DNA from 2 places in the Lysinibacillus sp. NPDC097195 genome. Region 2 is predicted to be linked to the other one. Evidence: a T-box and tRNA genes for the amino acid it is inferred to sense, from the RefSeq annotation. Region 2 holds a T-box; the other holds one or more tRNA genes.
What was found. The T-box of region 2 lies ahead of ileS (isoleucine--tRNA ligase). A T-box ahead of a tRNA ligase gene usually reads a tRNA of that ligase, here a tRNA-Ile.
Positions count from the first base shown of each region.

Region 1 (4,292 bases), on a different contig from region 2:
TTTGACAACAAACGAAGAATCTACGTATCCTAGCAGAAAGATTAACTGGAAGGGCACAACGCTCTTATTAGTCATCGGTGTCATCTTTCTTGCTTCGACATTACGTATGCCATTAACGGTTGTAGGGCCGATTATTTCCTTTATTCGTGAGGATCTTGGCATATCCAATGTGCTGGCAGGCTTTCTAACAACTATTCCATTGCTTGCATTTGCACTCGTGTCACCCATTGCACCAGTAGTTGCACGAAAAATGGGGCTTGAATTGACACTATTTTTATCAACGATTTTATTAGCACTAGGAATTGTGTTGCGCTCACTTGGTACAACTGGTTTACTCGTGTTCGGTACAATGATAATTGGTATTGCTATTTCATTTGGTAACGTCCTAATACCAGGGCTGTTGAAATTGAAATTCCCTTATCACGTAGGCTTACTGATGGCCTTTTTTACAATGTCTATGAACTTAACTGCAGGAATTGGCGCTGGCATTAGTTATCCAATAGCCAATGCTTCTCTTGGCTGGCAAGGTGCACTTGCTATTGCGCTAGTTCTTGTTGTAGTAACGATTGTAATTTGGATTCCTCAATTAAAAGCGAATAAACCTGAACCAACTGTAGCCTCTACGAAAACGCGTATTCCATTATGGAAATCACCCGTTACTTGGGCAGTTACTGGCGCTATGGGTTTACAATCATTATTATTTTATACAACTGCAGCTTGGATTCCCGAAATCTATATCGCACAAGGAATCGCCCCAGATCGTGCTGGGTGGATGTTCTCCATCATGCAAATTTCTCAAGTACCTATGGCTCTAGCTGTACCGATTATCGCTAGTAAAATGACATCACAACGACCTCTAGTTTTGATGTTTACTGCATTTTATGTTGTCGGCTTTACTGGCCTTGTCATGGAATGGACTAGTCTTGCGGTATTGTGGATGATATTGCTAGGATTAGCAGGCGGCGCTTCATTTTCACTTGCCATGATGTTCTTTACACTTCGTACTCGTACGGCATATGAGGCAGCTGATTTATCGGGCTTTGCCCAATCATTAGGCTATTTATTAGCCGCAGTAGGCCCTATTTTATTTGGTTACCTGCATGATTTATTTGGTGGCTGGAACACCGCTGGTTGGCTATTTGTTGTCGTTGCGGCTTTACTATTCTTCTGCTCATTTAGAGCTTCTAAAAATGAATATGTAAATTAAAAAGTAAAAGTGTTAGATTGACTAATCAATCTAACACTTTTTTCAATCAGAAGTATTCAATAACTTTACACCTTGAGTACCTAGTATTAGCCACCTCATTTTCAGTAAGGGGGTTTTTGGTAGAAATAATTCGGCGTATTGTACACATTATTGTAAGGCTTATGAAAGATGTGAGTTGTTGCAGGCGATAATGGTGGAATCAACCAAGTCCAGTTACCTGTTAAATCACGTCCTGCCTTATGTTCTGCTTCTTCAAACAGCTTAAATTGCTGTGCCGCTGTATGATGATCGACAATACTGACACCATCTTCTTTAAAGGAATGAAGGACCGCAATATTTAATTCTACTAATGCGCGATCACGCCAAAGCGATGCCTGTCTCGTGGTATCGAGTCCAAAAATTTCAGCTATTCTCGGTAATATATTATAACGATCATGATCGGCTAAATTGCGTGCCCCAATTTCTGTCCCCATATACCAGCCATTAAAAGGGGCTGCCTGAAAATCAATACCTGCCATTTGAAACCGCATGCTCGAAATAATCGGCACCGCATACCATTTCAACGCAAGCTCTTCTACTTGGGGATGCTCAGGATGACGAATAGCAACTTCCAATACGTCCTCTTGAGGAATTGTAAAGCATTGTGGACTTCGATTATCCACCTGTATAACAAGGGGTAGCACATCAAAAGCTGTGCCCTCTCCACGCCAGCCTAGTGATTCACAAACCTTTGTAAAAGATACCGAATGTGGATCCCCAACAATGCCTTCAGCCGTTTCATAGCCTGCATAACGTATTAGCTGATGGTTCCAGACTCTCACTCTGTCAGCTGCAAATACCGTAATCGTTGGACGGATTTTACCATCATTTGTTGCATAACGAATATGATGCAATAGCTTTTGAAAAATTGCATGCTCATCTAAAATATCACGTGCATCCTCAACATGTAATGATTGCCAAAACAATCTACCGATACATTTATTACTATTACGCCATGCCACGCGTGCACCAAAAGTAAGCTCTTCTGTTGAAGGAATATATACACCTTCTTTGTCAACTTGTTGTAATCTATTTGTTAACCATTGTTCAGACTTATTTTGTTCCATTTGATAAAGTGCTAAAAAACGTCGTATCTCTTGTACATTCATGTCGTTTTCCTCCATCTATCCTCATATTAGATGAACAAAATTAAATTCACCACGAAAAAATCCGTCAGAAAACATACATCTTTTATATATGAAATACTTTGTTCAAATTTTAACTAGACGGTCGAACAAAACTTTTATCAGCTTACAGAAAAAAGCCCCATTACAAGAAAAAAGCATGTAGCAAAAATGCTACATGCTTTATTTGATGACCCCTACGGGATTCGAACCCGTGTTACCGCCGTGAAAGGGCGGTGTCTTAACCGCTTGACCAAGGGGCCATGGCTCCGAAGGCAGGACTCGAACCTGCGACAACCTGATTAACAGTCAGGTGCTACTACCAACTGAGCTACTTCGGAATAAATTTATAATGGGCCTAAATGGACTCGAACCATCGACCTCACGCTTATCAGGCGTGCGCTCTAACCAGCTGAGCTATAGGCCCTTCATGGAGCGGGTGATGAGAATCGAACTCACGACATCAGCTTGGAAGGCTGAGGTTTTACCATTAAACTACACCCGCAAAAAAGATGGGTCAGGACGGAATCGAACCGCCGACACTTAGAGCTTCAATCTAATGCTCTACCAACTGAGCTACTGACCCGAAATAAAAATGGAGGAGGTAGAGGGATTCGAACCCCCGCGCGGTGTTACCCGCCTGTCGGTTTTCAAGACCGATCCCTTCAGCCAGACTTGGGTATACCTCCGGAATTAAACAAATATGGTGGAGCCTAGCGGGATCGAACCGCTGACCTCCTGCGTGCAAGGCAGGCGCTCTCCCAGCTGAGCTAAGGCCCCAATTTAAAAGATGGTCGGAATGACAGGATTCGAACCTACGACCCCTTGGTCCCAAACCAAGTGCTCTACCAAGCTGAGCTACATTCCGTTACTGTCTATCTTATCTTTTTATGGCGCGCCCGGCAGGAGTCGAACCCACAACCTTCTGATCCGTAGTCAGACGCTCTATCCAATTGAGCTACGGGCGCATAATATTTAAAAATGGTGCCGAGGGCCGGAATCGAACCGGCACGGTAGTCACCTACCGCAGGATTTTAAGTCCTGTGCGTCTGCCAGTTCCGCCACCCCGGCACATTTGGAGCGGAAGACGAGGTTCGAACTCGCGACCCCCACCTTGGCAAGGTGGTGTTCTACCACTGAACTACTTCCGCATGTGCATAAGATTATTTATCCTGGCAATTATGTAATTAAAATAAATGGTGCGGGTGAAGGGAGTCGAACCCCCACGCCTTGCGGCGCTAGATCCTAAGTCTAGTGCGTCTGCCAATTCCGCCACACCCGCAAATATGATGAGCCATGAAGGACTCGAACCTTCGACCCTCTGATTAAAAGTCAGATGCTCTACCAACTGAGCTAATGGCTCATATTATTAATAAAATGGCTGGGGTACTAGGATTCGAACCTAGGCATGACGGAATCAAAATCCGTTGCCTTACCGCTTGGCTATACCCCAATAGTTTTATATGGGGCGACTGATGGGAATCGAACCCACGAATGTCGGAACCACAATCCGATGCGTTAACCACTTCGCCACAACCGCCATATGAAATATAACAGTAGTTTAACCTGAAAAATTTGGCAGGGGCAGTAGGAATCGAACCCACACCAAAGGTTTTGGAGACCTCTATTCTACCGTTGAACTATGCCCCTAAAAGTAAAAACTGGTGGAGGGGGACGGATTCGAACCGCCGAACCCTAAGGAGCGGATTTACAGTCCGCCGCGTTTAGCCACTTCGCTACCCCTCCAAGGGCTGATGCCGGCGATAGGAGTCGAACCCACGACCTACTGATTACAAGTCAGTTGCTCTACCAACTGAGCTACACCGGCATATAAAGACGGTCCCGACCGGGATCGAACCGGCGATCTCCTGCGTGACAGGCAGGCATGTTAACCGCTACACCACGGGACCATAATTTGGTTG
Region 1 covers NZ_JBIWDP010000003.1:344,056-348,347, forward strand. Annotated here, with positions in the region: gene ACIQXI_RS16905 (CynX/NimT family MFS transporter) at 2-1,207, shown strand; gene ACIQXI_RS16910 (nitric oxide synthase oxygenase) at 1,309-2,355, opposite strand; tRNA gene ACIQXI_RS16915 (tRNA-Glu) at 2,562-2,633, opposite strand; tRNA gene ACIQXI_RS16920 (tRNA-Asn) at 2,635-2,711, opposite strand; tRNA gene ACIQXI_RS16925 (tRNA-Ile) at 2,724-2,797, opposite strand; tRNA gene ACIQXI_RS16930 (tRNA-Gly) at 2,802-2,875, opposite strand; tRNA gene ACIQXI_RS16935 (tRNA-Phe) at 2,884-2,956, opposite strand; tRNA gene ACIQXI_RS16940 (tRNA-Ser) at 2,967-3,059, opposite strand; tRNA gene ACIQXI_RS16945 (tRNA-Ala) at 3,075-3,150, opposite strand; tRNA gene ACIQXI_RS16950 (tRNA-Pro) at 3,162-3,238, opposite strand; tRNA gene ACIQXI_RS16955 (tRNA-Arg) at 3,262-3,338, opposite strand; tRNA gene ACIQXI_RS16960 (tRNA-Leu) at 3,353-3,441, opposite strand; tRNA gene ACIQXI_RS16965 (tRNA-Gly) at 3,447-3,521, opposite strand; tRNA gene ACIQXI_RS16970 (tRNA-Leu) at 3,568-3,652, opposite strand; tRNA gene ACIQXI_RS16975 (tRNA-Lys) at 3,661-3,733, opposite strand; tRNA gene ACIQXI_RS16980 (tRNA-Gln) at 3,749-3,823, opposite strand; tRNA gene ACIQXI_RS16985 (tRNA-His) at 3,835-3,910, opposite strand; tRNA gene ACIQXI_RS16990 (tRNA-Trp) at 3,947-4,020, opposite strand; tRNA gene ACIQXI_RS16995 (tRNA-Tyr) at 4,033-4,116, opposite strand; tRNA gene ACIQXI_RS17000 (tRNA-Thr) at 4,126-4,198, opposite strand; tRNA gene ACIQXI_RS17005 (tRNA-Asp) at 4,208-4,280, opposite strand; tRNA gene ACIQXI_RS17010 (tRNA-Met) at 4,287-4,292, opposite strand, start outside.
Region 1: it encodes a tRNA-Ile, which carries the amino acid that the T-box ahead of ileS (isoleucine--tRNA ligase) is inferred to sense. The anticodon was not compared.

Region 2 (26,894 bases):
CTTGATGGAAATCTAACGCTTTTGAAATATAATACTCCTCTACTTCTTTCATGTAGTTTTCCAGCGGTCTAATATCATGTTGATTTTTGATAACAAATAAATCACTCGTCTCGTCAATCCCTTTATCATTAGAACTTTGCATTTTCCATTTAAAGTGAGCCGGCAACATATGGCTATCGATTATAATCTCGTTCGTAATGAGTGGCGAGATTTCATCGAGCAAAACTTCTAACTCCTTTAGATTCCCTGGCCAATCATATTTTAAAAACGTCTCTTTCACTTCATCCGATAGCCCTTGAATAGCGGAGCCGAAACTATCGCGATGCCTTTTCAAATAGTCATCAATAAATGGCATAATATCTTCTTTTCGTTCTCGTAAAGGTGGCACATATATTGTTATTCCCGAAAACAGTCGATATAATTTTTTCGATAATTGTTGCTGTTGAATTAAATCAATTGGATCTTTCCCAACACTGGCGATTAAAACATGATGATGATTCGGATGGTTTTCAAAAAGCTCGACAATCTTTTCTTGTGCTTCCATCGATAAGTATTCAATACGTTCAGCAAAAAAAGTAATTTTTTCTTTATCGATAATATATTTTTCAAACTGTTTTAATACCGTTTTTTCGTCACGGCGGCAAATTAAACCGATAAACATATCATTTTTCATCTTCAAATCATGATGAATCCCTTCGGCAATCATATCTATACCGGTCCCAGACTCGCCTATTAAAACAACAGGCATTCTACTTAACGCGACAATTTTGGCTTTTTCAATAACGTCTTTCATGACAGCCGATACTGCCGTAATAATATCGAAAGTTAGAGAGGCACCATATCTTCTTAATGGCTGATACATCATAAATTCTAACTGCGTAATATCTCGTGCAAATTCTACAGCTCCAACTAAAATACCATCATTGTGTAACGGATAAATATTGCTTATGTAGGTAACTTCCTGGTCCTTTTTATTCCAGTATGTTTTTTTCACATTCAGCATGGGCATCCCCGAATTCAAAACCTTATATATATCACTTTTTTCGATTTCAAAATCAATAATCTCTAAGGCGCGTCTCTCCTCGAATTCTGTCTCATTGACACCTTCCAATTCTCTCATTTTTTTATTATAAATAAGCAATTTCCCTTCGGTATCCACTACACAGATTCCCATGTCGCCTTTTTCAATAACATATTTATAAATATTAAGTAATACAGTATTATCCATCTTGTCCTCCCGTTGCTTCATAGCCTTATTGTATCACCAACAAAAAAACCCATGCAAAAATTAAAAAAATTATAAATTTTAAGTTGATTAATGCCAAATTATATTGCATTATAGTATTAATAAAATCTCATAAGGTGCATAATCATTTTGCACCTACATTGTTGGAGGGAATTATATGATCGCTTACAAACACGAACCATTTACAGATTTTACTCAAGAAGCAAACTACAACGCTTATGTAGAGGCATTAAATAAAGTTGAAGGTTATTTAGGTCAAGACTACCCACTGATTATCGGTGGCGAACGTATTACGACAGAAGATAAAATTGTGTCTTATAACCCAGCAAAGAAAACAGAAGTAATCGGTCGCGTTTCGAAAGCGAGCAAAGAATTAGCTGAAAAAGCAATGCAAGCAGCAGATGAAACATTTAAAACATGGAAAAAAGTAGACCCAGCGATTCGCGCTGACGTGTTATTCAAAGCCGCTGCCATTATCCGTCGCCGCAAACATGAATTCTCAGCACTGTTAACAAAAGAAGCTGGTAAGCCATGGAATGAAGCAGATGCAGATACAGCGGAAGCTATTGACTTCCTTGAATACTATGGTCGCCAAATGTTACGTATTAAAGACGGTCAACCAGTAGAAAGCCGTCCAGGCGAGTACAATCGTTATGACTATATTCCATTAGGAATCGGTATTGTCATTTCTCCATGGAACTTCCCATTCGCTATTATGGCTGGTACGACAGTAGCCGCATTAGTAACAGGGAATACCGTGTTATTAAAACCAGCTTCAACAACACCAGTTGTCGCTTATAAATTTATCGAAGTATTAGAAGAAGCAGGTTTACCGGCTGGTGCAGTAAACTACGTACCAGGTTCAGGTGCTGAAGTTGGCGACTACTTAGTAGATCACCCAAAAACACGCTTCATCAGCTTTACAGGTTCTCGTGATGTCGGCTTACGTATTAACCAACGTGCTGCAACACATAACGAAGGTCAAATTTGGATCAAACGTGTTATCGCCGAAATGGGCGGTAAAGATACAATCGTTGTTGATAAAGAAGCAGATTTAGAGCTTGCGGCGCAATCTATCGTGAAATCAGCATTCGGCTTCTCAGGTCAAAAATGTTCAGCATGTTCTCGTGCGGTTATCGTAGAAGATGTATATGAGACAGTAGTCAACCGTGTAGCAGAGCTAACAAATGCTTTAACAGTAGGTGACCCATCTGACAACAGCAACTTCATGGCAACAGTAATTGACCAAGCAGCATTCAATAAAATTACAGAATACATTGAAATTGGTAAAGGTGAAGGTCGCCTTGTAGCAGGTGGTACAGCGGATGATTCAGTTGGTTACTTCATTAACCCAACTGTATTCGCAGATGTAGATCGTTCGGCTCGCATTATGAAAGAAGAAATATTCGGACCAGTGGTAGCGATCGCGAAAGCGAAAGATTTCGATGAAGCAATCGAAATTGCGAACGACACAGAATACGGCTTAACAGGTGCGGTTATTACTAACAACCGTATGAATTTAGAAAAAGCACGTGAAGATTTCCACGTAGGTAACTTATACTTCAACCGTGGATGTACAGGTGCAATCGTTGGTTACCAACCATTCGGTGGCTTCAACATGTCCGGTACAGATTCAAAAGCTGGTGGCCCAGACTACCTACAACTGCATATGCAAGCGAAAACAACTTCAGAAATGCTTTAAGCGTCATTTATCCTTGGCAGCTCGCATGCAGAGTAACGATAAAAAAGTGATAGATTGATCTAGTCAATCTATCACTTTTTCTCTTTTTCGCCTCTAAATCTATTCCACATTATAATAGAAGAAACTCCTATTTTTTTATGATTCGTGCAGAAAAAACTACTTTAAGCCGTTTCAGATTCTTTCGAGTGGACACGCTTCATGAAATCATTGACATCAGCTGGTACTTTACGATCTAACAATGACACAATGATTACAGAAAGGAAACCTACCGGTACTGTCACTATACCAGGAATTTTAAATTGTAAGAAACTCGGAAGTGTCCCTGGTAAAAAGATCATCCACATTGATACAGCAAGACCAATGACCAAGCCTGCAATGGCTCCTTTTTCTGTCATACCTCTCCACCAAATACCTAAGATAAAAATCGGGGTAAATGTACTTGCAGCCACAGTAAATGCTAATGCTACTAAATGACCGATAGATGCATCTTTTACGAGTAACCCTAGCCCACCATAAAGAATACCTAAAATAACAATGGCAACTTTCCCAGCAATTACTCGCTGTTTTTGCGTAATATCTTTTTTCATAAAACTAGCGTATAAATCGTGTGCTAATGCACCAGAACTTGTAATAAATAATCCTGATAAATTCGAGAAGATAGCAGCGAATGCCCCTGCAATAACAAGGCCGAGCAGCCAATCGCCTCCTAAAGCTAGTGCTGTTGTAGGAATCACCATATTATTACCACCGAGCACTAAATCTCTCATCACTTCTTCACTAGCAGTACCTGAAATAAAAATAGCACGACCCACAACACCTAAAAATACTGCTAACAAGAAGAACGTACTGGCAATGCCAATCGCCATTAAGGCAGATTTACGTGCAGCCTTGGCACTCGGATTCGTATAAAAGCGCAATAAAATATGCGGTAGCCCTATTGTCCCGAGCGCTAATCCAATCGTCATACTAATTGTTTGCCAAAACGTTGGGAAATAGAAGCCTGTCCCTGTCCATGCAGCACCATCAAAGTTGACATCATTCCCATCCAAAGCATACGGCGAGGTACCTGCGATAGGGCCGCTAAAGGAATGGATAGCTGCTAGTATTTTATCGTAATGCAGGCCCCCATACATCGCCGCAATTAACATGACGATAAACGCACCTAAACGAATCCACAGCTCTAACGCTTGATTGATAGTCGTCCCTTTCATACCACCAATTCCAACATAAAAAATCATCACTACACATGTAAAAATAATGCCGAATTCATAAGATGTACCAAAAAACATACTTAAGATTTGTGCAGCTCCTAATAGCTGAGGGGCAGCGTAGAAGCCTGAAATAGCTAACACAACAATGACCGCTGCTAAGCGAGCTCGTCTACTATGAAAACGGTAAGCTAAAAAATCGGCTACCGTAAATGCGCCAAAACGTCGTAATGGCCCTGCTACAAAAATAGCTAACAGCGTCAAGCCAATCGAGAAGCAAAAAGCATAATATGCACCATCATAGCCTAATTGAAATGTTAAACCAGCAATCCCTAGAAATGTAGCTGCACTTAAATAATCTCCACCGATTGCCGAGCCATTTGTAAACCACCCAAAACTCCGTCCCCCAACGAAGAAATCAGATGCCGTCGTATTTTTTTTCGTCAAATACGTAATGTAGACAATCGTTCCCATCAGTGCAATCGTCAATAACATTTTCGGTTCTAAAATCGTTTCAAGCATTTAATCTACCCCCATTCGTTTCACTACTTCGACATTTCATATTTTTTCAAACGCTTTTCATACAACGTTGTATGAACATAAGCAATAACAAAAGCCATCACCATCATCACAATTGTTGTGACAAACCAAGTAAACGTCATGCCACCCCATAGTTTCTTAAACGCCAATTCAGGAGCAAACCAATTCATTACTGGAATACTAAAAATTAAAAGAAAATAAAATACCGTTAAGCTAAATCCCGTTGTAAATTCATCCTTCATAATTTGATGCGTTGTCGAATCTAACGGTGGCAAATCTTTGACATCCACTGTGCCCGCTTCTACATACTCATAATCATGACTCCCTGCCATATTACAAACCCCCTTTTATACAGTGAATAATTATCTGAAATTTCAAATTATTATTCGTTACAACTATTCTATTCTATTTTTTGAATAATATAGGTACAATATTTTGCTGTATTAGTACAAAATATTGCTATTTTAAGTTAAAATATTTTTATCCTTCTTTATTTTGTTTTGATTTATAGAAAGGGGCTGTTTCGCATTTCAAGCGTCGTATGGCATGTTGAGAATACAATTGAAAAACAGCAAATGATAGCATGGTTAGAGGAATTTCTCCCGCACACATTTACAGAATGTAAGCAACCGAGTGTCCAAGAGGTAGCAATTATTGTCTATGAAATTAACCATTTATTCGATTGGGTAAAGGTCAAACGCTTAAGGAAAAATTATCCTAATAGTATTATTATCCCTATTGTAGCAGTACACTTAACCTATTCTGTTGGCATAGCCATTGAATTAAATTTACTAGCCCTTGTTATTAAACCTTTGCACAAGCAAAAATTTTTACGCATCGTCAAAAAGCTCTATTCATCTTATAAAGATCAACAAGCAAGTACGGTTACGATGCTCGAGCTGTCACAACAAATTCCACACAACCATACATCACCTTTTCGCGAAGCATTTTTGAGACGGCTCATACGCGGCGAAATTAATAATGAACAGGAAATTGTACAAGCTTCTTCGTTTTTATCAACTGATTGTATTCCCAATATCGTTTTCTTAATTCAAGGCTATGTAGATGTAGCACCAAACCGACCAGCACTATTTGATGCAAGCAGTGTCATTACCAATGTCTTACGTCAACATTTCGCTACAAAAGCACCATTGTCCTTTTTAAATTTCGAACGATATTTATTACTACTTATGCGCATTCCTACTATGTATACTTCATTTAAGCATTGGTCCGAGGGCGTCACTACTTTACTGACAGCTATCGAACTGTTAAAAAGAGATTATAATATCCATCTTTTTATTGGAGTCGGCGGTGTATTTTTACAATCGATGCAAGTAAAAGAATCTTATAGCCAAGCTAGAAAAGCACGTAGAAAGCCACCTGTAGATAACATTCATATACGATTTTATGAGGATTTAACGAAGCATGAACAATTGCAAAAGGCTATTCACTACATTGAGGAGCATTATGATGAGCAACTTATTATTGGAGATGTTGCTAAATCCATTAATTTTAGCCCTACTCATTTTAGTCGGTTATTTAAAAAAGAAACAGGTCGTAACTTTGTGGACTATGTAGCATTTACACGCATTATTAAAACACTTCCTTTTTTACGAAAATTCGATTATACCATTGAAAAGATTGCAGCAAGTTCTGGCTTTAATACACCTAATTACTATAGTCTAACATTTAAAAAATACGTCGGTCTTTCACCTACTGACTACCGAAATACCGTTGAAATATTGTTTAAGTAAATCATGTAATCATAATAAAAATGAGCCGTCGACTTTAGTCATCGACGGCTCATTTTTTTAATACTTATACGTAATATTTTTCTACTACTTCCGCACAGCGCGCGCATACTGTTGGATGTGCTTCATTTGTGCCTACTGTTGCAGAAATTGACCAGCAACGCTCACATTTCTCGCCTGTTGCTTTTTCCACAACAATCGATGCATGTTCTAAAGCAAGTGCTTCTGCAGGAGCTGATTCAATTGGTGCTACTTCAAATGCAGAAACGATTGATAGTTGGGCAAAATCAATATTTTCGTCATTTAATAATGCTAACACTTCTTGTGTTGCATAAACCGTTACTTTCGCTTCAAGCGATTTACCGATTGTTTTTGAATTACGTGCTTCTTCTAATGCTTTTAAGATATCATCACGTACTTCGATAATCGCTTCCCATTTGCTACGTAGTTCATCAAAGTTTGCTTGCTCATCAACTGATGGGAAGTCTGTTAATTGAACAGAAACTTCAGCTACAACGCCTTGAGCATGTAAGTAAGACCATACTTCATCTGTTGTATGTGGAATAATTGGTGTCATAATTTTTACTAATGTCATTAATGTATCGTACATCACCGTTTGCATTGCACGACGATCTTTATTGTCATGACCTTCGATATAAACAACGTCTTTTGCAATATCTAAATAGAATGAAGATAATTCTACCGCAACAAAGTTATTAACCGCATGGTAAACAGCCGCAAAATCATAACGCTCGTAAGCCCCACGCACTGTTTTTAATACATCTTGTAGACGCATGTAAATGTATTGATCCATTTCGCGTAACTCTGCATAGGCTACACGGTCTTTCTGTGGATTAAAATCAGCTACATTGCCGTGTAAGAAACGGAACGTATTACGGATTTTACGGTACACTTCAGACACTTGTTTTAACATATCCATTGAAATACGCACATCCGCCGTATAATCAACAGAAGCTACCCATAAACGTAAAATGTCGGCACCGTATTGGTCCATTACCTTTTGTGGGATAATGACATTACCTAAAGATTTACTCATTTTGCGACCTTCACCATCTAATACGAAACCATGTGTTAAAAGCCCTTTATAAGGTGCAAAACCATTAATCGCTACAGACGTAATTAATGATGAGTTAAACCATCCACGGTGTTGGTCAGAGCCTTCTAAATAAAGATCTGCTGGATATTTCATACCACGCTCTACAAGGACACCTTGGTGAGATGAACCTGAGTCAAACCATACGTCCATAATATCGTTTTCTTTCGTAAACTCTCCATTTGGACTACCTGGATGTGTAAAGCCTTCTGGTAATAATTCTTTCGCCGTCATTTGGAACCAAATATTTGAACCATGCTCACGGAATAGTGAAGAAATACGCGTAATTGTTTCTGGTGTAATAATTGGCTCACCATTTTCAGCATAGAAAATTGGAATTGGTACACCCCATGCACGTTGACGAGAAATAACCCAGTCGCCACGGTCACGAATCATATTATAAAGGCGTGTTTCGCCCCATGCCGGTGTAAATGCCGTCGATTTAACCGCTGCTAATAATTCATCACGGAATGCATCGATTGACGCAAACCATTGTGGTGTAGCACGATAAATAACAGGTTTTTTCGTACGCCAATCATGTGGATACGAGTGCGTAAAGAAGTTTAATTTTTCTAATGCACCAACCTCTTCTAATTTAGCCGTCACCATTTTATTTGCATCATTGTAGAACACACCTTCGAAGCCTGGTGCTTCGTCTGTATAACAACCACTGTTATCCAATGGGCTTAAAATTGGTAAACCATATCGCTTACCGATTTGATAGTCGTCTTCACCGTGTCCTGTCGCTGTATGCACACAGCCAGTACCTGCCTCAGCCGTTACGTGTTCGCCGACCATAACTAGTGATTCACGGTCATAGAATGGATGCTGTGCTACAAGACGATCTAATGCTTCCCCTTTAACTTCTTGGATCACTTCGTAAGATTCCCATTCAAGCGCGTTTGCAACTGTTTCAAGTAATTCTTTAGCGATAATGAATTTTTTATCTGCTACTGCCACAACAACATAGATAAATTCTGGATTTAAAGAAATTCCTAAGTTTGCTGGAATTGTCCACGGTGTAGTCGTCCAAATAATAAATTTCGCATCAGCTGGCACAATGCCTTTTGCATCTTTAATGGCAAAGCTTACATAAATAGAAGCTGATTTGACATCTTTATATTCAATTTCCGCTTCTGCAAGCGCTGATTCAGAAGAAGGTGACCAGTATACTGGTTTCAAACCTTTATAAATATAGCCTTTTTCAGCCATTTTACCGAATACTTCAATTTGTCGAGCTTCAAATTCTGGTTTTAATGTAATGTATGGATTTTCCCAATCACCACGAATACCTAATCGGCGGAATTGTGCACGCTGATTATCGATTTGCTCATACGCATATTTTTCACAAAGCTCACGGAAATCAGCAATGGACATTTCTTTACGCTTAACACCTTTGTTTGTTAAAGCTTGCTCAATCGGTAAACCATGTGTATCCCAACCAGGGATATAATTGACATGATAACCTGTCATTGAACGATGACGTGTAATCATGTCTTTTAGAACTTTATTTAAAGCATGACCAATATGGATATCTCCATTTGCATATGGAGGACCGTCATGTAGGACATATTCTGGGCGACCTGCTGTACGCTCCATTTGTAATTTATTGATGTCCATCTCATTCCATTTTTCTTGCATTTTTGGTTCATTTACAGGTAAGTTCCCACGCATAGGAAAATCCGTTTTCGGCATTAATAACGTATCTTTATATTCTACCATTTGTAATTCCTCCTTTATTTTTTGTAAACAGAGAGCAAATGCGAATCATTCCATTACTTCAGCATCTTGTAACCCCAAACAAGGAGCTTAGGCTGTACTTCCCTAGTAATACCCAATTCTATTCATTCACAACAAAAAAGCCCCTCATCCCTATAAGGGACGAGAAGCTTGAACTCGCGGTACCACCCTAGTTGTAGTACATAATTGTACTACCGCTTGAAAGCACGTTAACGTTGTGCACTCCGAAATAACTTACTAAATGTTCAGCTATTTAGCTCAGAAGTGATGTTCTTTGTTATTTGCTTGTCTGGGCTCACACTATCCCCAAATCGCTTAACTGCGCCTAACAAATACTGTCTTCATCTCTGCTTTTATGCATATCAGTTCTAATTTACATTACTATTACAATAGTATATGAAAATCCATGTAGTGCGTCAAGTCCTATTCATATATGACTAGCGCCATTTACATTTCTTCTGCCTCTTGTGCTTCCTCAACAGAAGACTGAATATCAGTTAAATCAATATCGTATTGCAATAAATGTTCCCAATCATCTGCATTAAGTAAATCTAACTGAGCTTCTACTAGCATTTTAAAACGATTGCGGAAAACTTTTGATTGTTTTTTCAGCTCATCGATCTCAATTGTTACTTTGCGCGCTTTCGTTAACGCCTCATTGACGATACGATCCGCATTTTTTTCAGCTTCCTTCACAATAAGCTTTGCTTCTTTTTGTGAATTTCTTCTTACTTCGTCTGCTGCCTCTTGTGCAACAACAATCGACTTTTGTAATGTTTCTTCTAAAGAATTGAAATGTCTCGCTTGCTCTAAAGCCATTTCTAATTGCTTATCGACTTCTTTTTTCTCACGTAATAGTTTTTCATAGTCTTTAATGATTTGATCTAAAAATTCATTTACTTCATCTTCAGCGTATCCTCTGAAAGATTTTGTAAACTCCTTATTATGTATATCAATAGGTGATAATGGCATACGATCCTTCTCTCCTTTACATGTACATTCGTAATTCCTATTATACAATTGTTCTAACAACTTAGCAGTAAAAATAAATGGAAAAACCCACTTTTTTAACCTTTTTGGGTCAATCGACCGATTTGTAAACGAATTTTATCTTTCTTTGTTCGTCCTTCTGTCATTATTATTTTCACACGACCGCTCCCACGTACTGATAAAATATCCCCTTCTTGACACTCGAAAGCAACAGCATCTCGTTCAGTCCAATTGACACGAACTTTTTTGCCTGTAATTAGCGCTTGGGCTTTTTGACGAGATACCTTTAATACCGTGGCAATAATGACATCTAGACGCATAGAAGAAACCGTATGAGACTCTTCCTGCCAGTCTTCCTCATTATCGATAAGTGCTTGGGATTCTTTTATTAATTCAACATGCACTTTAACCTTACCAATCCCTGTTAAATGAAGGCGTACATAGTCTGCTACTTCTTGTGCGACAACAAACTGCACTTGTTGCTCATTGACACGTATATCTCCAAATTTAGCTCTGTCTAAACCTAATGATAATAGAGCACCAAGAACATCTGGATGGCGCAGTTGGACAAATCTTGCAGGGTAGTGAATCGTAAATACAGTTAACTGGTAATCTTCCTGTTGTGGTTCAAAATACGTTGGGAAAATTAACATACGTTGTCGTTCCGCTTCATGAAACAAGCCCTCACTTGCCGTAACGAGTGTATTATTTTGAGCAATAACAGATGTCACAATAAAACGCTGCCTAGGATCTAAAAAATCTGTCAGCTTCGGTGCATAACGATCTTCCACCTCACGCTGCCAACTCACTACCTGCTCAATAAAAGGCTGTTCGTCCTTTCTAAAATGTTGTATTAAATGCTCCATCTATCGTTCACCTCATCTACCTCAACCATTTGGCATTGGAAACTGTTTAAGCCTAGTATTTCCTTTTTACATAAAAAATCCCCACCAACTGTGAGGATTTTGACTAAAACATAAAGAATAATTTTTGCAACACAATAAAAAGCCCATTTTTAATAAAGTTTAGCATAAAGATTGCCACGATAGGAGAAATATCAATCATACCGATAGGCGGAATAATTTTTCTGAAAAGCCCTAAATACGGCTCGCATAATTTTTCCAGAAAACGGCCAAACGCTGAACTTTGAGCTGCCGGTACCCAAGACAATAAAACATAGGCAACTAGCATAAATGAGTACACAGTAAAAGCTAAATCCACATATTTCAAAATTATATAAAAAGTCATATAAACTACAATCCTCGCTATTAATTATCGTCTAAAATAAAATTTGAAATTTCACCAGACACTTCTACATTATCTGGTGTGCATAAAAAGATATCTTTGCCTATGCGTTGAATGTCTCCACCGAGAGCATAGACTGTACCGCTTAAAAAGTCGATAATTCGTATACCTTGCTCTCGTTCTATGCGCTGTAAATTCACAATCGTTGCACGTTTGTTCTTTAAGTTTTCAGCGATATCTTGAGCTTCTGCATAAACTCTTGGTTCTACCAATACAACCTTTGCACCTTTTGTATTCATAGCTGCCTGTAAACTAACAATATTATTATTGGCAGTGGTACTTTGCGGTACAATTTCGTGTATTTGTGCCTTACGTTCTTTAATAACCTTTTTAGAAGGTTTCGCTGCTTGAATCGGTTGTTGCACGGGTTGTTGCTGTTGAATAGGAGCTTGCGTGATTTCTTCTTCTATGTCTTCTTCAAGATAAAAGAAGTTTTTAATTTTATTTTTCATGCTCATCCTGTTCCCCTCTTTCATTTCCAACAAGAGCCGTTCCGATTCGAACGAATGTAGCCCCTTCCTCTACCGCTATTTCAAAGTCATTTGACATGCCCATTGATAACTCGGTACAAGGCGCGTGTGCGAATCCTCGTTCGGCTATTTGCTGTTGACATTGTTTTAATTGCTTAAATACAGAGCGAATAGTAGTTTCGTCTTCTGTATTCGGTGCCATTGTCATAAGACCTACCACTTGAATTTTCGTAAAGTTTTGTAATGCTGCGATAAAATTTATCGTCTCTTCTTCTGTTAAACCATGCTTTGATTGTTCACCTGACACATTAACTTGTACAAAACATTTCACTGGTTTTGTCGCTCTTTTTTCAATTTCTTCAGCTAAGCTTACACGATCTAATGAATGTAAGTAATCAATATCATTAATAACTTGTTTAACTTTTCGCGTTTGTAAAGAGCCAATATAATGCCAGTGTACATTTGCTTGAATAGCTTCAGTTTTTTGTTTTAAGCCTTCTGGGCGATTTTCACCTAAATGTATAAGCCCTGCATCAATGGCTTCTTGTGTGCGCTCAACAGAAACCTCTTTTGTGACAGCAATTATTTGAACATTTTTTGCTGCATTGTTTGAACGCTGTTGTGCTGCTTGTATTTGATTATTAATTTTGTCTAAATTTGTTAAGATTTTCGTCACTGTTTTTCCCAACTTTACAACTTAGTTTCCTTTATTGTAACAAGCAACTCTTTATTTATCAATGAATAGCCTGACCTATTAATGCTAGTACCTTTACACAGTTTAAACGAAATGAGGGGCTACAGTCTTACTAAATAAAATGCTATGATTCTAGGATAATGCCTTTACTAAAATAACATCCTTGCCCACTACTAAAACATCTTTCATATAGACTTTTCTAATAGACTCTTCACCTCTAAAAAACCCTAAATACTTACGTGGCTCTGCAATCATAAACGCCGTGACATAGCCTGTTTCTTTTGATACCTCTGCATCTACAACAAAGCCTAAAAACCGCCCATTTCCTGCTTCTATCACTTCTTTTTGCTGTAACATAGAAAATCGCATCTGTATCCCTCCTAGTAAATCAATTACCATTGTATTTTCTAAAACACGAACAATGCTTATTGATTCGCTGTTGTATTGCTTTCATTTCAATTCTATGAGCGCTACCACAGCTTTACTTCTTATTTGCATGAAAACAATGAAGATAAAATGCGCACCGAAGTTTCGGGTGCGCATTGTCTACTTACTTATAATCTTTTTGCATTGTTTCGATGGCATTTTTTTCAAGACGTGAAATTTGCGCTTGGGAAATCCCTAATTCTTTTGCAATTTCAGTTTGCGTCTCACCGTAATAAAAACGCTTCGCTACGATCATCTGCTGGCGCACATCTAATTTTTGCAAGCTTTCTTTGACAGATACGTAAGCAACCCATTGATCTTCTGATACATCATCATCACGTAATTGGTCCATCATATAAACAGCGTCTCCACCGTCTGCATAAATTGGCTCCTGTAATGAAACTGGGTCTTGTATGGCATCTAAAGCAAATAATACATCTTCCTTTTTCATGTCAATCATTTCAGCAATTTCTTCAATCGTTGGTTCTCGCAAATTATCGGTTATCCATTGCTCTTTTGCCTGCATCGCCTTATACGCAATATCTCGAAGAGAACGAGAAACACGTAGTGCATGATGATCACGCAGATGGCGACGAATTTCCCCAATGATCATTGGTACAGCATATGTTGAAAATCGTACATTATGCTTTAAATCGAAATGATCAATGGCTTTCATGAGGCCGATACAGCCTACCTGAAATAAATCATCTGCCTGTTCACCCCTATAGGCAAAGCGTCCGACAATACTTAGCACTAACCTTAAATTGCACATGACAAGCTCTTCACGAATCTCGGTTTCTCCTGCTTGTAAACGAATGAAGAGTTCCTTCATTTCTTCGTGCTTTAAAATTGGCAAAGTCGATGTATCTAAGCCGCAAAGATCTACTTTTGTTCGCATAATCGATTCCTCCGGATGTTATTCTCTGACTAAACCGTTACATCAGTTTGTCCGACAGAATCGAGAATATGCAGAAATAATGCGACCAATTTTAGGTAGGATAAATTTCCCTCTCTACGATATTGGTTGATTCAAATTTTCACGTAAATCTTGAATAATTTTCTTTTCTAACCTCGAAATATAGGATTGCGAAATACCTAAATGATCTGCTACTTCTTTTTGGGTCATTTCAATTTTACCGTTTAAACCAAAGCGACATTCCATAATATATCTTTCACGAGCACCTAATAAATTAATGGCATGGAACATATGCTGACGTTCGATTTTCTTTTCAACATTATCTAAAATAATATGTTCCTCTGTCCCTAAAATATCAGACAATAGTAATTCATTTCCGTCTGCATCTGAATTTAGTGGTTCATCTAGTGATACTTCACCCTTCATGCGACTTGTCTTACGTAAATGCATCAAAATTTCATTTTCAATACAACGCGATGCATACGTCGCAAGTTTAATATTTTTATCGGTATTGAACGTTTCAATCGCTTTTATTAAGCCAATCGAACCAATACTAATTAAATCTTCAATCGGCGTTCCCGTATTATCAAAACGTCTAGCAATATAAACAACAAGACGTAAATTACGTTCAATAAGTGTATCTCTAGCTCGTAAATCTCCGTTCATAAAGGATGCAATGACTGTGACTTCTTCTTCTCGACTTAGTGGCACTGGCAATGAATCATTTCCCCCTATATAGTACGTTTCACGACTCCGAAACTTACCCCATAATTTTTTCAAGCTAGCAAGTAGCCTAAGAAGCAATAGTTCTCCCCCTCTATGAGTTATTTGAAAGCGCTGAAAAATGTAAAATTGCTGCTGTGCTATGCGGAAAATTTTTAGCTTTTTTTGTTAAGACGATATATTCATTTGTTTTTACTTGTGAAAGAGACGACTCTCCTTTGATATGCAATTCATCGAAGCGAAAGCCTAATACAACAGCTTGTTGTTGCACAGTATTGACATGAATAAATCGTATAAGACGCTGATAATCTACTGAAAACATCGATACATCGTAAGGATCTGTTTCTTGCCATTGCAATAATGATTCACAAATTGCTGCTGGTAAATAAGGTTTTAGCGCTGTATATGAAACGAAATGGACAGGTTTCCCTGACAACGGCTCAATACATTGATTCCCTGTATCTACAAACGCCGAAAGTGGGATGACTTTATCAAAAATCTTTAAAGTCGTTTGAAAAACAAATTGTCCACTTACACGCTCTAGTTTTACAAAGCCCCATTGCTTGTAAAAAAGTATGAGGTTAGCAAATGCCAGCAATAAGCAAAGTACAATAAAATGCATGACAGATAGATTCTTTAAATACGGTTGTAATGCTGTTAACAGTCCGCCAATAACAATCGTTGCAGTTAAGACGATAGGACCTTGCTTTTGAAAGCTTCGAAGTTTAAAGCGAAAAGCTAGACCAATCAGTACAATAAAACTTAGCACAATCGTCAACAGCGTTTGACCACCTATGACAGCTATAAAACTACTAATAATTGAACTCATTAATAATCTTGTATTCTTTACAAAAACGCCTGTAACTTTTGCTGTAAACGTCAGTATCGCTAGATTATAAAGCGTATTAATGAGCACCAGCCATTCTCCATACATAACAGCCGCCTCCTACTTACAAAGTTAGCATGTCGGCGCCACAAATATTGTCAAACAATCGCATCATTTCCTTAAAATGTTTTGACAAAAAACATCCTTTCCTTACACAAAAAGTGCCAGGCACGCAAACAATTCAGAATTGTTTGCGTGCCTGGCACTTTAAAAGCAAAAAAAACTCGTATTTTACATAGTAAAATACGAGTTTTGGTTATCCACGATTTTTACGGTTACGTAAAAATGCAGGTACTTCAAGCATATCATCTTGTGCATAATTTTGATGATTTTGACGCGGTTGTTCTTGTTGCACATGTACTTCTTGACGTTGCTCACGAATTGGTGCTTGTTGTTGTGGAGCAGCTTGTCTATTATTATTAATGCTCGGACGCACATTGCCTCGGCCTTGTTGTAAAGCCTCTTCTGTGAAACCAGTAGCAATAACCGTTACGATAATTTCATCTTTTAGATTTTCGTTAATAACAGAACCGAAAATCATATTCACCTCTTCATCTGAAGCTGATGCCACGATATCTGCCGCTTCTTGTACTTCAAATAAGCTAAGGTTAGATCCGCCTGTAATATTCATCAATACACCTTTAGCGCCGTCAATTGATGATTCAAGTAATGGACTTGAAATAGCTTTTTTAGCCGCCTCTGCAGCACGATTTTCACCTGTTGCAATACCAATACCCATTAATGCAGAACCTTTGTTAGACATAATTGTTTTTACGTCAGCAAAGTCTAAGTTAATAAGACCTGGTGTGGCAATTAAATCCGAAATACCTTGTACACCTTGACGTAAAACGTTATCCGCTTCACGGAATGCTTCTAACATTGGCGTCGATTTATCGACAATTTGTAATAGTTTGTCGTTTGGAATAACGATCAATGTATCTACGGCTTCTTTCATACCGCCAATACCACCGATTGCCTGTGTTTGTCGTTTACGTCCTTCAAAAGTAAATGGTCGTGTTACGACACCCACTGTTAACGATCCTAAATCACGAGCAATTTGTGCGATAACTGGTGCAGCACCAGTACCTGTGCCACCACCCATGCCAGCTGTTACGAATACCATATCGGCACCGCGTAATACTTCTTCTAGTTGTTCACGACTTTCTTCAGCCGCTTTTTTCCCTACTTCTGGATTAGCACCTGCCCCTAAACCACGCGTAAGTTTTGTTCCAATCTGTAACTTTATTTCAGCTTTTGATAAATTTAAAGCTTGTGCATCTGTGTTCACTGCGATGAAATCAACACCTTGTACACCATGTTCTATCATTCGGTTTACAGCGTTGTTACCGCCACCACCCACACCAATGACTTTTATAACTGCAAGTTGATCAACACTTGTATCAAATTCTAACATTCTATTTTCCTCCCACGGTAACTCGACTCTTTATCATTCATTACGCATTCAACTTAATCAAAAAATTTATCAAATAATTTTTTTGCTCTACCGATTACGCTTCCTTTTGATTCTGAAGGTGTAGCATATTCTTGCTTTTTAGATGCAGGTGCTTGAGCACCGACAACCGCATACTCAATAGGCTGCGTATTCGTACCTTTTCCATAAAAATCATCTTCTAGATAGGCGTAACGAATCAGTCCAACTGCCGTCGTAAATGAAGGCTCTCTAACGCCAATGTAATCCGGAGTATATATTCTAACACGCGTTTGCAATATTTGGCGTGCCAATTGAGCAATACCTTCTAACTTTGCAACACCACCTGTTAAAACAACGCCACCTGGCAGGTCTCGAACGCCCAGACGTGCTAACTCATCAATTACTAGTTCAAACAATTCTTCTAAACGTGCACCAATAATTTCAGAAATATAACGTTGGCTGTACTGATCTCTAGAATCTGTACCGACAACCGGTACTTCAAAGAGTTCATCATCTGACGCATCATCGTAAAAGGCATGTCCAAATTGATGTTTAATTTGCTCCGCTTGATCAGTCGGTGTTTTTAAAACAATTGAAATGTCTTTTGTAATATGGTCGCCACCTACAGGAATGACGCCAGTATGTGTCAGTAGCCCTTCTTCGAAAACAGCGATAGTTGTTGAACCACCACCCATTTCAATAAAAGCAGTTCCTTGGTTTTTCTCATCTTCTGTTAATGCAAAAAAACCAGCCGCCAGTGGTTGTAAATAAATCTCTCTAATGCTTAGTCCTGCTTTCTCTACGCAACGAAGTACATTGTGTAACAACGTTTTAGAGGTCGTAATCATTGTCGCATCCATTTCGAGACGAATACCAATCATACCTCTTGGATCTTTAATTTCGTCTAAATTATCTACTATAAATTGTCTTGGAATGATGTTGACTAATTCACGTTCAGGAGGTATTGACATGACTTGTGCAGATTCTACCACTCTGTCTAAATCATCATCTGTAATTTCTCTATTTTCACTATTTACAGCGACAACACCTTTAACTAGTTGTAACATCGTTTGGTTAGCTGGAACGCCTAAAACGACTTCCTCGATTTGATAACCAGTCATTCGTTCTGCTTGTTCTACGGCTTTTCGAATAGATTGAACTGTTGCATCGATATCAACAATTGCACCTTTTCGAACCCCATTCGATTTTACATTGCCGACCCCAATTACGTGTAATTGTCCGTCGCTCATTTCACCTATTAATACTTTGATAGAGGAAGATCCTATATCGAGTGATATATACAATTCCTGCTGATTCAATTCGCTGCACCTCCTTGAAAATGCTCTTAATTTCATTCTATTGTAAATCTTGCATAATGTCTAAGCAAATCGAGTATTTTGGTCAATTTTTCTCTCATTCTATGGAAGTTTTTTTCTTATTGTGACGTTTCTCATCTAAGCGGGTTAGTAAAATACGCCTAATTATTGCTATATTTTGGAACAAACGTACTCCAAAAGCGAAAATGGCTGCTAAATACAAATCTACACCTAAGTTCACACCCAAAAAAGCCAAACCCGCCGCAAGAACTATATTAAAAAAGAAACCTGATACAAATACTTTATCGTCATATACTTGCTGTAATTGAGCCCGAATGCCTCCAAATAATGTATCTAATGCCGCCAAAACTGCTATTGACAAATAATTTTCATAGATAGAGGGAATTTGGATATTTGTTAACAAGCCAAGTGCTAGTCCAAATACCAAACCTAGAAATGGTAGCCACATAAATTAATCTCCTTTTTTGACCTCTGTTAAATAATCATTCGTCAATGGCTGATCGAATGCCGGTATGGTTAACTGTGCAGTCGGCTCCTCTATCACTAATTTAAAATTATCTAAATAAAATGAATCGATAAATGTGGACGCTTGAATAGAATTATACATTTTTTGTGCCGCTTTATATGTGCTTGTCCCAACATAAATTTCAAAAGGGGGTGATGAAAGTGCTACACTGTTCACCGTTGTTCTCCCATTGATGTCCCTAATGGCTGAAGTTTGGACAATTCGATTGCCATCAATGGCTACACTCGCTGCATCATATTTAAATAATTCATTCAGTAATTGAGTAAGTAAATCCGGAGAAATCTCTTTCATTTCATACCCCATCGCCACTAATTCTGGTGCAGGTTCCACTCGGAGAACAACCCCTGGACCTGTAATGTCCGTTAGACCTGCTTGTTTCTTCAATTGCTCAACTGTGTCATTTAAAACAACTTGTAAATTATTTTTTTCAGATTGCTCATAGCGACCCACTACCTCATTAAGTGAGCGAATATCTGCTAATAATGTGGAATGCCTTTGCTTTTCTTCTGCTAATTCCTCTCGTATGGCCCAAATATCTCGTGTATCTCGCTCAGCTGGTTTTTGAATGGTATTGTATTGTACCGCTATCATCAAACCGATAATAAATAGCACGATCGTTATTCGGGTGTACATATTTTTTTTCAAAATAGCCCCTCCTAGACGTATCGCAAACAATTACTCCTTGAAATCATTTCTTGTATGGATTGCATTTAAACAAGTTATTGAAATTCTCTGGACGCTTTTACCGTTGTTTATACATGCCGTTAACTTTCCACTTTTACATTAGGCATCATTAACTTTTGATTTTCTTCTAATGACACAACGATATTGTCATTTAACAACTGATCTACTACACCACCACTTAAATTGAGAGAAGCGCGAAGTGTCGCAGAATCCCCTATCGCCTCAATTACGAAGGGAGCGGGGTGTTGCTTACCGTCAATTGTAATTACAGGGCCATTGCATCTTATATAGGAATTGGCCAAGACCCGTTGACCATTAATGGCAATTGCCTGTGCTCCAGAAATTTTTAATTCATTTAATAATTTAAAGACATGACTTTCATGGACGATATAATCATTAGGGTTTACAGATTTAGGATCATAATCACCATCTTGAAGCGTAATACGTATACCCTTTCCTTCTGAATTTAAATCACCTAATAATAATCTTAAGTCTTCTGCTTCTTGAACTAATTGCTGAGACTCTTTTTCATTCGATGCGAAATCTCTTTCGTAATGCCGAATCTTTTCTTGTAGCTTGTTCGCTTCTTCTGTTAGCTCTTTGTTGCGCTCTTGCTGCTCAATTAACTCTTCACGATACGTATCTTCTTGTTCAAACAGCTCAGATTTAATGGAACTTGTTTGTCGATTATCCTTTGCTTGGTTGTAAGAATAGCCGATAATAAACCCGGTTGTTATACAAACGATGAGCAGCTCAAATTGTTTCCTTGTGAAGAAATTTCCTTTGCTATTCTGTTTCTTGTTGTTCATCTTCATTCACTTCCTGGTCGACTGCATTTTCGTCAGGGTTGTCCACTTGTTCATCAGGGTTGTCCACCATATCAATGCTGACTTTGTTGTATTCTTCATTAAAAGGACGGTAATAGGAACCAACCTCTAAGTCGATAACACCCTTTTCTAAATCTGCAATTTGAGCAACAATTGAAGGATAGTAATTTAGCTTGTCAGCCAATGTTGGAATAACTGCACGAACTTCATAGCCGTCATTCATATAGAGCTTGACTGCATTTGGATTGGCCTCATTACTGTTCGTATTGACTTGTGAGATTAAGGCCAGCACTTCAGGTTTTAAACGGGCTAATTGCTCAACAAGTTTGTTAATTGTTTTTTCCCCTGTAATGCCAATAAATACAGGCGCATCAATCGGGATATTGTCGCCAGCCTGTTCAAACTTCTTACCATTTTCCAATAATGGGTAGTAAGTTCCGTCACCGGCTAAATATGCAACCTTTTTCCATTCCTTAATATCAATCGTGACGCCTCGCAGCCATTTGCGTTTGACATGGGCCTCTTGCACCCATTTGTCCTTTAGTAATGCCTGCTCTACATCTTTTACCGTAAAACCCCACATCGACTTTCCTGGTGCAAGTGTACTAGCTTCCAAATAGTACTGTTCGTCAGCTAGTTGAGCACCGTTCACCGTAATGCTTTTAATATCACTGTAAGGAGATTGAAAATAAAGGAGTACAGCTAGCACTAAAAAGAAAAGTAATATTAGGACAATGAATTTGCGATTTGTACGCTTTTTTCGTCGCTGTTTTAGCGTAGGGATGCGATCTTCTATATCAATTACTTTCTCCATAAAAAGTACTCCTCCTTTATATTTATTTCGCTAATTGATAAATAATACCTATTATTAGCCACATTGTGACTAAAGATGTTCCACCATAGCTAATAAAAGGTAATGTGACACCGGTTACAGGAACTAAACCGATAACGACAGCTATGTTTAAAAACGCTTGGACAGTTAGCATTGTCACAAGTCCAATAATCGCATAATAGGATGTTCGTGATTTCGCCTGTACCGCAAATTTATAACCAGCGTATATTGTCAGTACAAATAGTGCTAAAATAACGAGTCCACCTACTAGACCGATTTCTTCTAAGATGATCGCATAAATAAAATCATTTTGCGGTTCAGGTAAATATAAAAATTTTTGCCTACTTTGGCCAAAGCCATGTCCAAAAATCCCTGCTGGGCCTATAGCCATTAACGATTGTACTGCCTGAAATCCACTGACTAAGGGGTCTGCCCATGGATCAAGAAACGCTTCAATGCGCTTTAGTCGATACGGTGCTGTTGCAATTAACCCTACTAATCCAGCAACGCCCGCCACCATAATCATCGCATAAAGCTTAAGCGGATAGCCTGCAACGAATAACAGTAAAAAGACAGAAACTACAAGTATAAAGACAGAGCCAAAATCGGGCTGAAGCATAATTAAAACAACTGGTATGACAACAATAACGGCATGTCGCCAATTAACGACTGGCGTTCCAGTTTTATGCTGTGCCAAAATATGACTAATGTATACGAGGACTGTAATTTTCGTTAATTCAGCAGGTTGGATTGTTAACGGTCCTACACCTATCCAACTTTGAGATCCATTTCGTTCAAGACCGATCCCTGGTATTAACACAAGAACTAGTAACACTAAAGAAAATAGATAAGCCATTTTCCAAAAGGACTGTTCTTTCAAAATGTTTAATCGAATGGTAATGAGAAACACGATAATGCCTACCACAAAATACATACTTTGCTTCATATAAAACGGCATTTTTCCACTATAATGAACGGCACTCCAATAGGTACCTGCAGAATAGACGAAAATAATGCCGATTATTGATAGTAACAAAGTTGTGACGAGCAATAAGTAGCTTTCTTTCCCTCTCAGTAATGCCATCCTTCCACGTCAAGTATATTCTAAAATAGTTACAGGCTCATTACAGCTTCATTACAGCATCAATAAATACGTCACCACGAATTTCAAAACTGTCATATTGATCCCAACTTGCACAAGCAGGTGATAGTAAAATAACATCCCCTTCTGCAGACATCGGTGCTGCATAATGAACAGCATCTTCTACATTTTGCGCTATGACTGTTTGCGCAACACCACAAGACTTAGCAAACTCAACAAAGCGTAAGCCTGTTTCCCCGAACGCTACAACGCCCTTTACATGCCCCATACAAGCTCGTAGCTCTTCAAAGGAATGTCCACGGTCCAAACCACCGGCAAGCAAAATAACAGGTGCTTGGAATGCGTCTAGCGCACTTTTCGTTGCTAAGCAATTCGTAGCTTTAGAGTCATTGTATATTTTACGCCCATTCCACTCACGGACAAATTGTGTACGGTGACGTACGCCGCCAAATTTAGCTAGAACCTCTTCCATTTTAGCTTTGTCACAGCCTATCAACAGACAAGCTGCAACAGCTGCTAAAATATTTTCCAGATTATGTTTACCAGGCAGCGCGATATTTGCACGGTCCATAAACGGTTCACCTTGCCAATAGATTGTTGTCTCATCTGCACTAATCCCTTGCTCAGTGCGACCTTTCGAAGAAAAAGGTACTTTTTGTGCTTTTGATTTTGCTGCATAGCCTACGACAATTGGCTGATCAGCATTGTAAATGAAATAATCATGTTCATCTTGATTTCGCGTTACACCAAATTTTGCCTCAGCGTAATTATCAAATGTGCCATGATAATCAAGATGTGCATCATAAAGATTTGTTAAAATAGAGATTTTCGGTTTGAACGTTTGAATACCCATCAGTTGGAATGAAGAAAGCTCTGTGACAATGACATTATCTGCTTGAGCTTCTCTTGCTACTCCACATGCTACAGTACCGATATTCCCTGCGATTAACGGTTTTTTCGCACCATTTTCCAACATCTCAAATATTAATGTCGTCGTTGTCGTTTTACCGTTCGAACCTGTAATACCAATAAATGGTGCATCGCTAATTAAATAAGCAAGTTCTATTTCTGTCCATACAGGAATTTCTCGACTGATGGCATCCGCTACAATTTTATTGCTGTATGGGATACCAGGGTTTTTGACAACGAGTTCAAATCCTTCATCAAGTAAATCTTCTGGATGACGTCCACAAATTACTGTAATACCCTTTTGCAATAACCCTTGTGCATCTGGGCTTTCATCAAATGGTTTAGAATCGTTAACTGTTACAAAGGCGCCAAGCTCATGCAAAATTTCCGCTGCTGCCACACCACTTTTAGCTAAACCTAAAACAAGAACTTTTTTATGTTGTAAATCTGTATATTCTCTCATAAGAACGCCTCCGATAAGACTGCAATCAATGCTACTGCTAAAGCAGTTGACCAAAAGACAAGTACAACTTTCCATTCTGACCAACCTGATAGTTCAAAATGATGATGGATAGGACTCATTTTGAAAATCCGTTTTTTACGAATTTTAAAGCTACCTACCTGTAAAATAACAGAAAGTGTTTCAATAACGAACACTAATCCAACTAACACGAGTAAAAACTCTTCTTTCACTAAAACGGATACCATGGCAAGCGCGCCACCAAGGGCGAGAGAACCTGTGTCTCCCATAAATACTTTGGCAGGATTGGCATTGAATAGTAAAAACCCTAATAATGCACCTGTTACTGCAAATGTAAATAATGCGATATCGGCTTGATCTTGGAATAGCGCAATAACACCAAATGCTGCAAAAGCAATCGATGCTGTACCTGCCACAAGACCATCCAAACCATCAGTTAAGTTGACAGCATTAGAAAAACCTACTAACCAGAAAATTAAAAAGGCGATATAAAATACACCAATATCAACTGTCCAATCTGTAAATGGAATGGCTAATGTTGTATCAAAAGAACTGAAGTGCAATAGGAAGTACGCAATGATTGCAATGACTATTTGCCCTATTAGCTTTTGAATGGATGTTAACCCTAAATTACGTTTAAAAACGACCTTTAAGCCGTCATCTAATAAGCCAATTAATCCGAAACCTACTAATACAAGTAAAAGGACCACGGTTTGTGTGGTAAATAAATCTAAAAAGCTGCCGATTACGACCGTTGTGAGAATGATGGCAAGTAAAAAAATAATGCCTCCCATTGTCGGTGTGCCTGCTTTTTTCATATGTGATTTTGGTCCTTCTTCACGAATACTTTGCCCAAACTTCAATCGACGAAGAAGCGGAATACTAATTGGTGCCAAGATAACTGTTACTAAAAAAGCAATAGCTAAAATGGTAAGCGTTGTTGCGAGTTTCATTGAAAAATCTCCTTTAAATCTTGTTTCACTTTCTTCTTCACGAAAAAAGTACAAACTCTCATATATTTATTACTACCCTTCATAATAATAGTGGTTCTTTCCCTTTTTTTAAAGGTAAAGTTACATTAGTTCACTAAATATAAATGTATGGTGCCATCTTGTTTGATAACACTATCCACTTCAGGTAATTGACTACCAATTTTAGTCCCTTCTCCATGCCATTGAATGCGGAATGGATAATGTTGCTTGGCAATATCATCCTTCGTTTGGCCTATAAAGTTAGGAACTTTCTCAGTAATAGGGTCTCCCCAACGGTAATCTTTTTCAAGCTGTTCCTTTGATTTTTCAATGCCGACAAAGGGTGCTGCATCTTCAATAATTTGACCTACAATCGGTGCTGCTACAACACCACCGAATTGCGTTGTTTTCTTCGGATTATCCACTGCTACATAGACAACGATTTGCGGATTATCAGCTGGTGCAAAACCTATAAATGATACGATATATTCACCGTCTTTATAGCGTCCATTTTCCACTTTTTGCGCAGTACCTGTTTTACCCCCGATACGCAGACCATCTCGAAAAGCTTGTCGACCTGAGCCCTTCGCTACAACCGATTCTAACGCTTCACGTACTTTCACAGACGTTTCCTCACGAATCACTTGCCTTTTCATAACAGGTTCCGTCTCCTTAATTGTCTCACCAGTATCCGGATTAAAAATCTTTTTCACAACATATGGCGTATAAAGCTTGCCCCCATTAACAGCAGCAGCTACTGCCTGCACCTGCTGAATCGGTGTGACGGCTACCCCTTGACCGAATGAGGTTGTCGCTTGCTCTACTGGACCAAATGCATCTTTAGAAAATAATATGCCCGAAGCTTCACCGGCAATATTGGAGCCTGTTTTTTCACCAAAGCCAAAGTCTTTAATATACTTTAATAATCTGTCACCACCCAAACGTTGACCTAATTCAATAAAGCCTGGGTTACAAGAATTTTGTACAACTTCTAAAAACGTTTCATGGCCATGCCCTTCACGTTTCCAACAGCGCAAGCGAGCACCCGCAACCATTGTAAAACCTTGATCATAAAAAGTATCCTTTTCTAAGTCTACCAAGTTCTCTTCTAATGCTGCACTAAGCGTAATAATTTTAAATGTTGAACCGGGCTCATACGTCATCCATACCGGTAAATTTCGATTATAAATTGCTGGTTCGACTAATTGATATTCAGCTGGATGAAAAGTTGGATAGGATGCTAAAGCGAGTATTTCCCCCGTATTCGGATTCATCGCAACGGCCATGGCCTGATCAGCTTCATAACGCTCCATCGCCTGTGATAACTCTCGTTCCACAACTTGCTGTACATCTACATCAATTGTTAGTTCTATCGTCGATCCATCATCGCCTGCTTTCCAAGCACTTGCGACATTCGGTAAGTTATTACCTTTGGCATCGGTAAACAACCGTATAGCAGATGAATTAGCGCTCAATAGTTTGTCATATTCATATTCAATGCCTGCTAACCCTTGTGCATCATAACCTGTAAAGCCTAAAAAGCGAGATAATAGCGTACCATAAGGATAATCCCTAGAGTAATCTACCCCACTGTACAATCCTTCAATTTGCATTCCTTGCAACTCAACAGCCTTTTCATAGGAAATATTTTTCCCCTCAGGCGCAAGCTTTACTAAATATGCTTTTTGCTGCATCTTTTCCAGTAATTTTTGTTTATCGACTTCTAGTACTTGGGCAATTTTAGCTGCGGCACCTTCGATATCCTTACTTTGTGAAGGCATAAAATATAAGGTTGGCGCCAGCTTATTCGTCACAATACTATTACCATCTCGATCTGTAATATGTCCTCGTTCATTGGCAAATGGAATTTCACGATCCCAGTTTTCTTCTGCTTTTTGTGTCAATTCTTTCTGATCAAATACTTGTAATACAAATAACCGAATGACAATCGCTACTGCTACACACATAAACAATACATACAAAATACGTAAACGCTTTTTGGAATGGATAGAAATCCACTTCATTCGACATCACACCTTGTTTTTTACAACGTATGAAATAAAGTGGACTTCTATTCAATCA
Region 2 covers NZ_JBIWDP010000001.1:2,361,042-2,387,935, forward strand. Annotated here, with positions in the region: gene ACIQXI_RS12180 (AAA-type ATPase lid domain-containing protein) at 1-1,228, opposite strand, end outside; gene pruA (L-glutamate gamma-semialdehyde dehydrogenase) at 1,404-2,948, shown strand; gene ACIQXI_RS12190 (sodium/solute symporter) at 3,110-4,678, opposite strand; gene ACIQXI_RS12195 (DUF485 domain-containing protein) at 4,702-5,028, opposite strand; gene ACIQXI_RS12200 (AraC family transcriptional regulator) at 5,272-6,450, shown strand; gene ileS (isoleucine--tRNA ligase) at 6,515-9,283, opposite strand; T-box leader at 9,436-9,658, opposite strand; gene ACIQXI_RS12210 (DivIVA domain-containing protein) at 9,749-10,273, opposite strand; gene ACIQXI_RS12215 (YlmH family RNA-binding protein) at 10,369-11,157, opposite strand; gene ACIQXI_RS12220 (YggT family protein) at 11,261-11,539, opposite strand; gene ACIQXI_RS12225 (cell division protein SepF) at 11,560-12,054, opposite strand; gene ACIQXI_RS12230 (YggS family pyridoxal phosphate-dependent enzyme) at 12,038-12,742, opposite strand; gene ACIQXI_RS12235 (YlmC/YmxH family sporulation protein) at 12,893-13,129, opposite strand; gene sigG (RNA polymerase sporulation sigma factor SigG) at 13,311-14,084, opposite strand; gene sigE (RNA polymerase sporulation sigma factor SigE) at 14,199-14,906, opposite strand; gene ACIQXI_RS12250 (sigma-E processing peptidase SpoIIGA) at 14,920-15,759, opposite strand; gene ftsZ (cell division protein FtsZ) at 15,968-17,125, opposite strand; gene ftsA (cell division protein FtsA) at 17,179-18,462, opposite strand; gene ACIQXI_RS12265 (small basic family protein) at 18,557-18,928, opposite strand; gene ACIQXI_RS12270 (DUF881 domain-containing protein) at 18,932-19,651, opposite strand; gene ACIQXI_RS12275 (DUF881 domain-containing protein) at 19,771-20,499, opposite strand; gene ACIQXI_RS12280 (cell division protein FtsQ/DivIB) at 20,477-21,331, opposite strand; gene ftsW (putative lipid II flippase FtsW) at 21,354-22,433, opposite strand; gene murD (UDP-N-acetylmuramoyl-L-alanine--D-glutamate ligase) at 22,474-23,823, opposite strand; gene mraY (phospho-N-acetylmuramoyl-pentapeptide-transferase) at 23,820-24,794, opposite strand; gene ACIQXI_RS12300 (stage V sporulation protein D) at 24,920-26,836, opposite strand.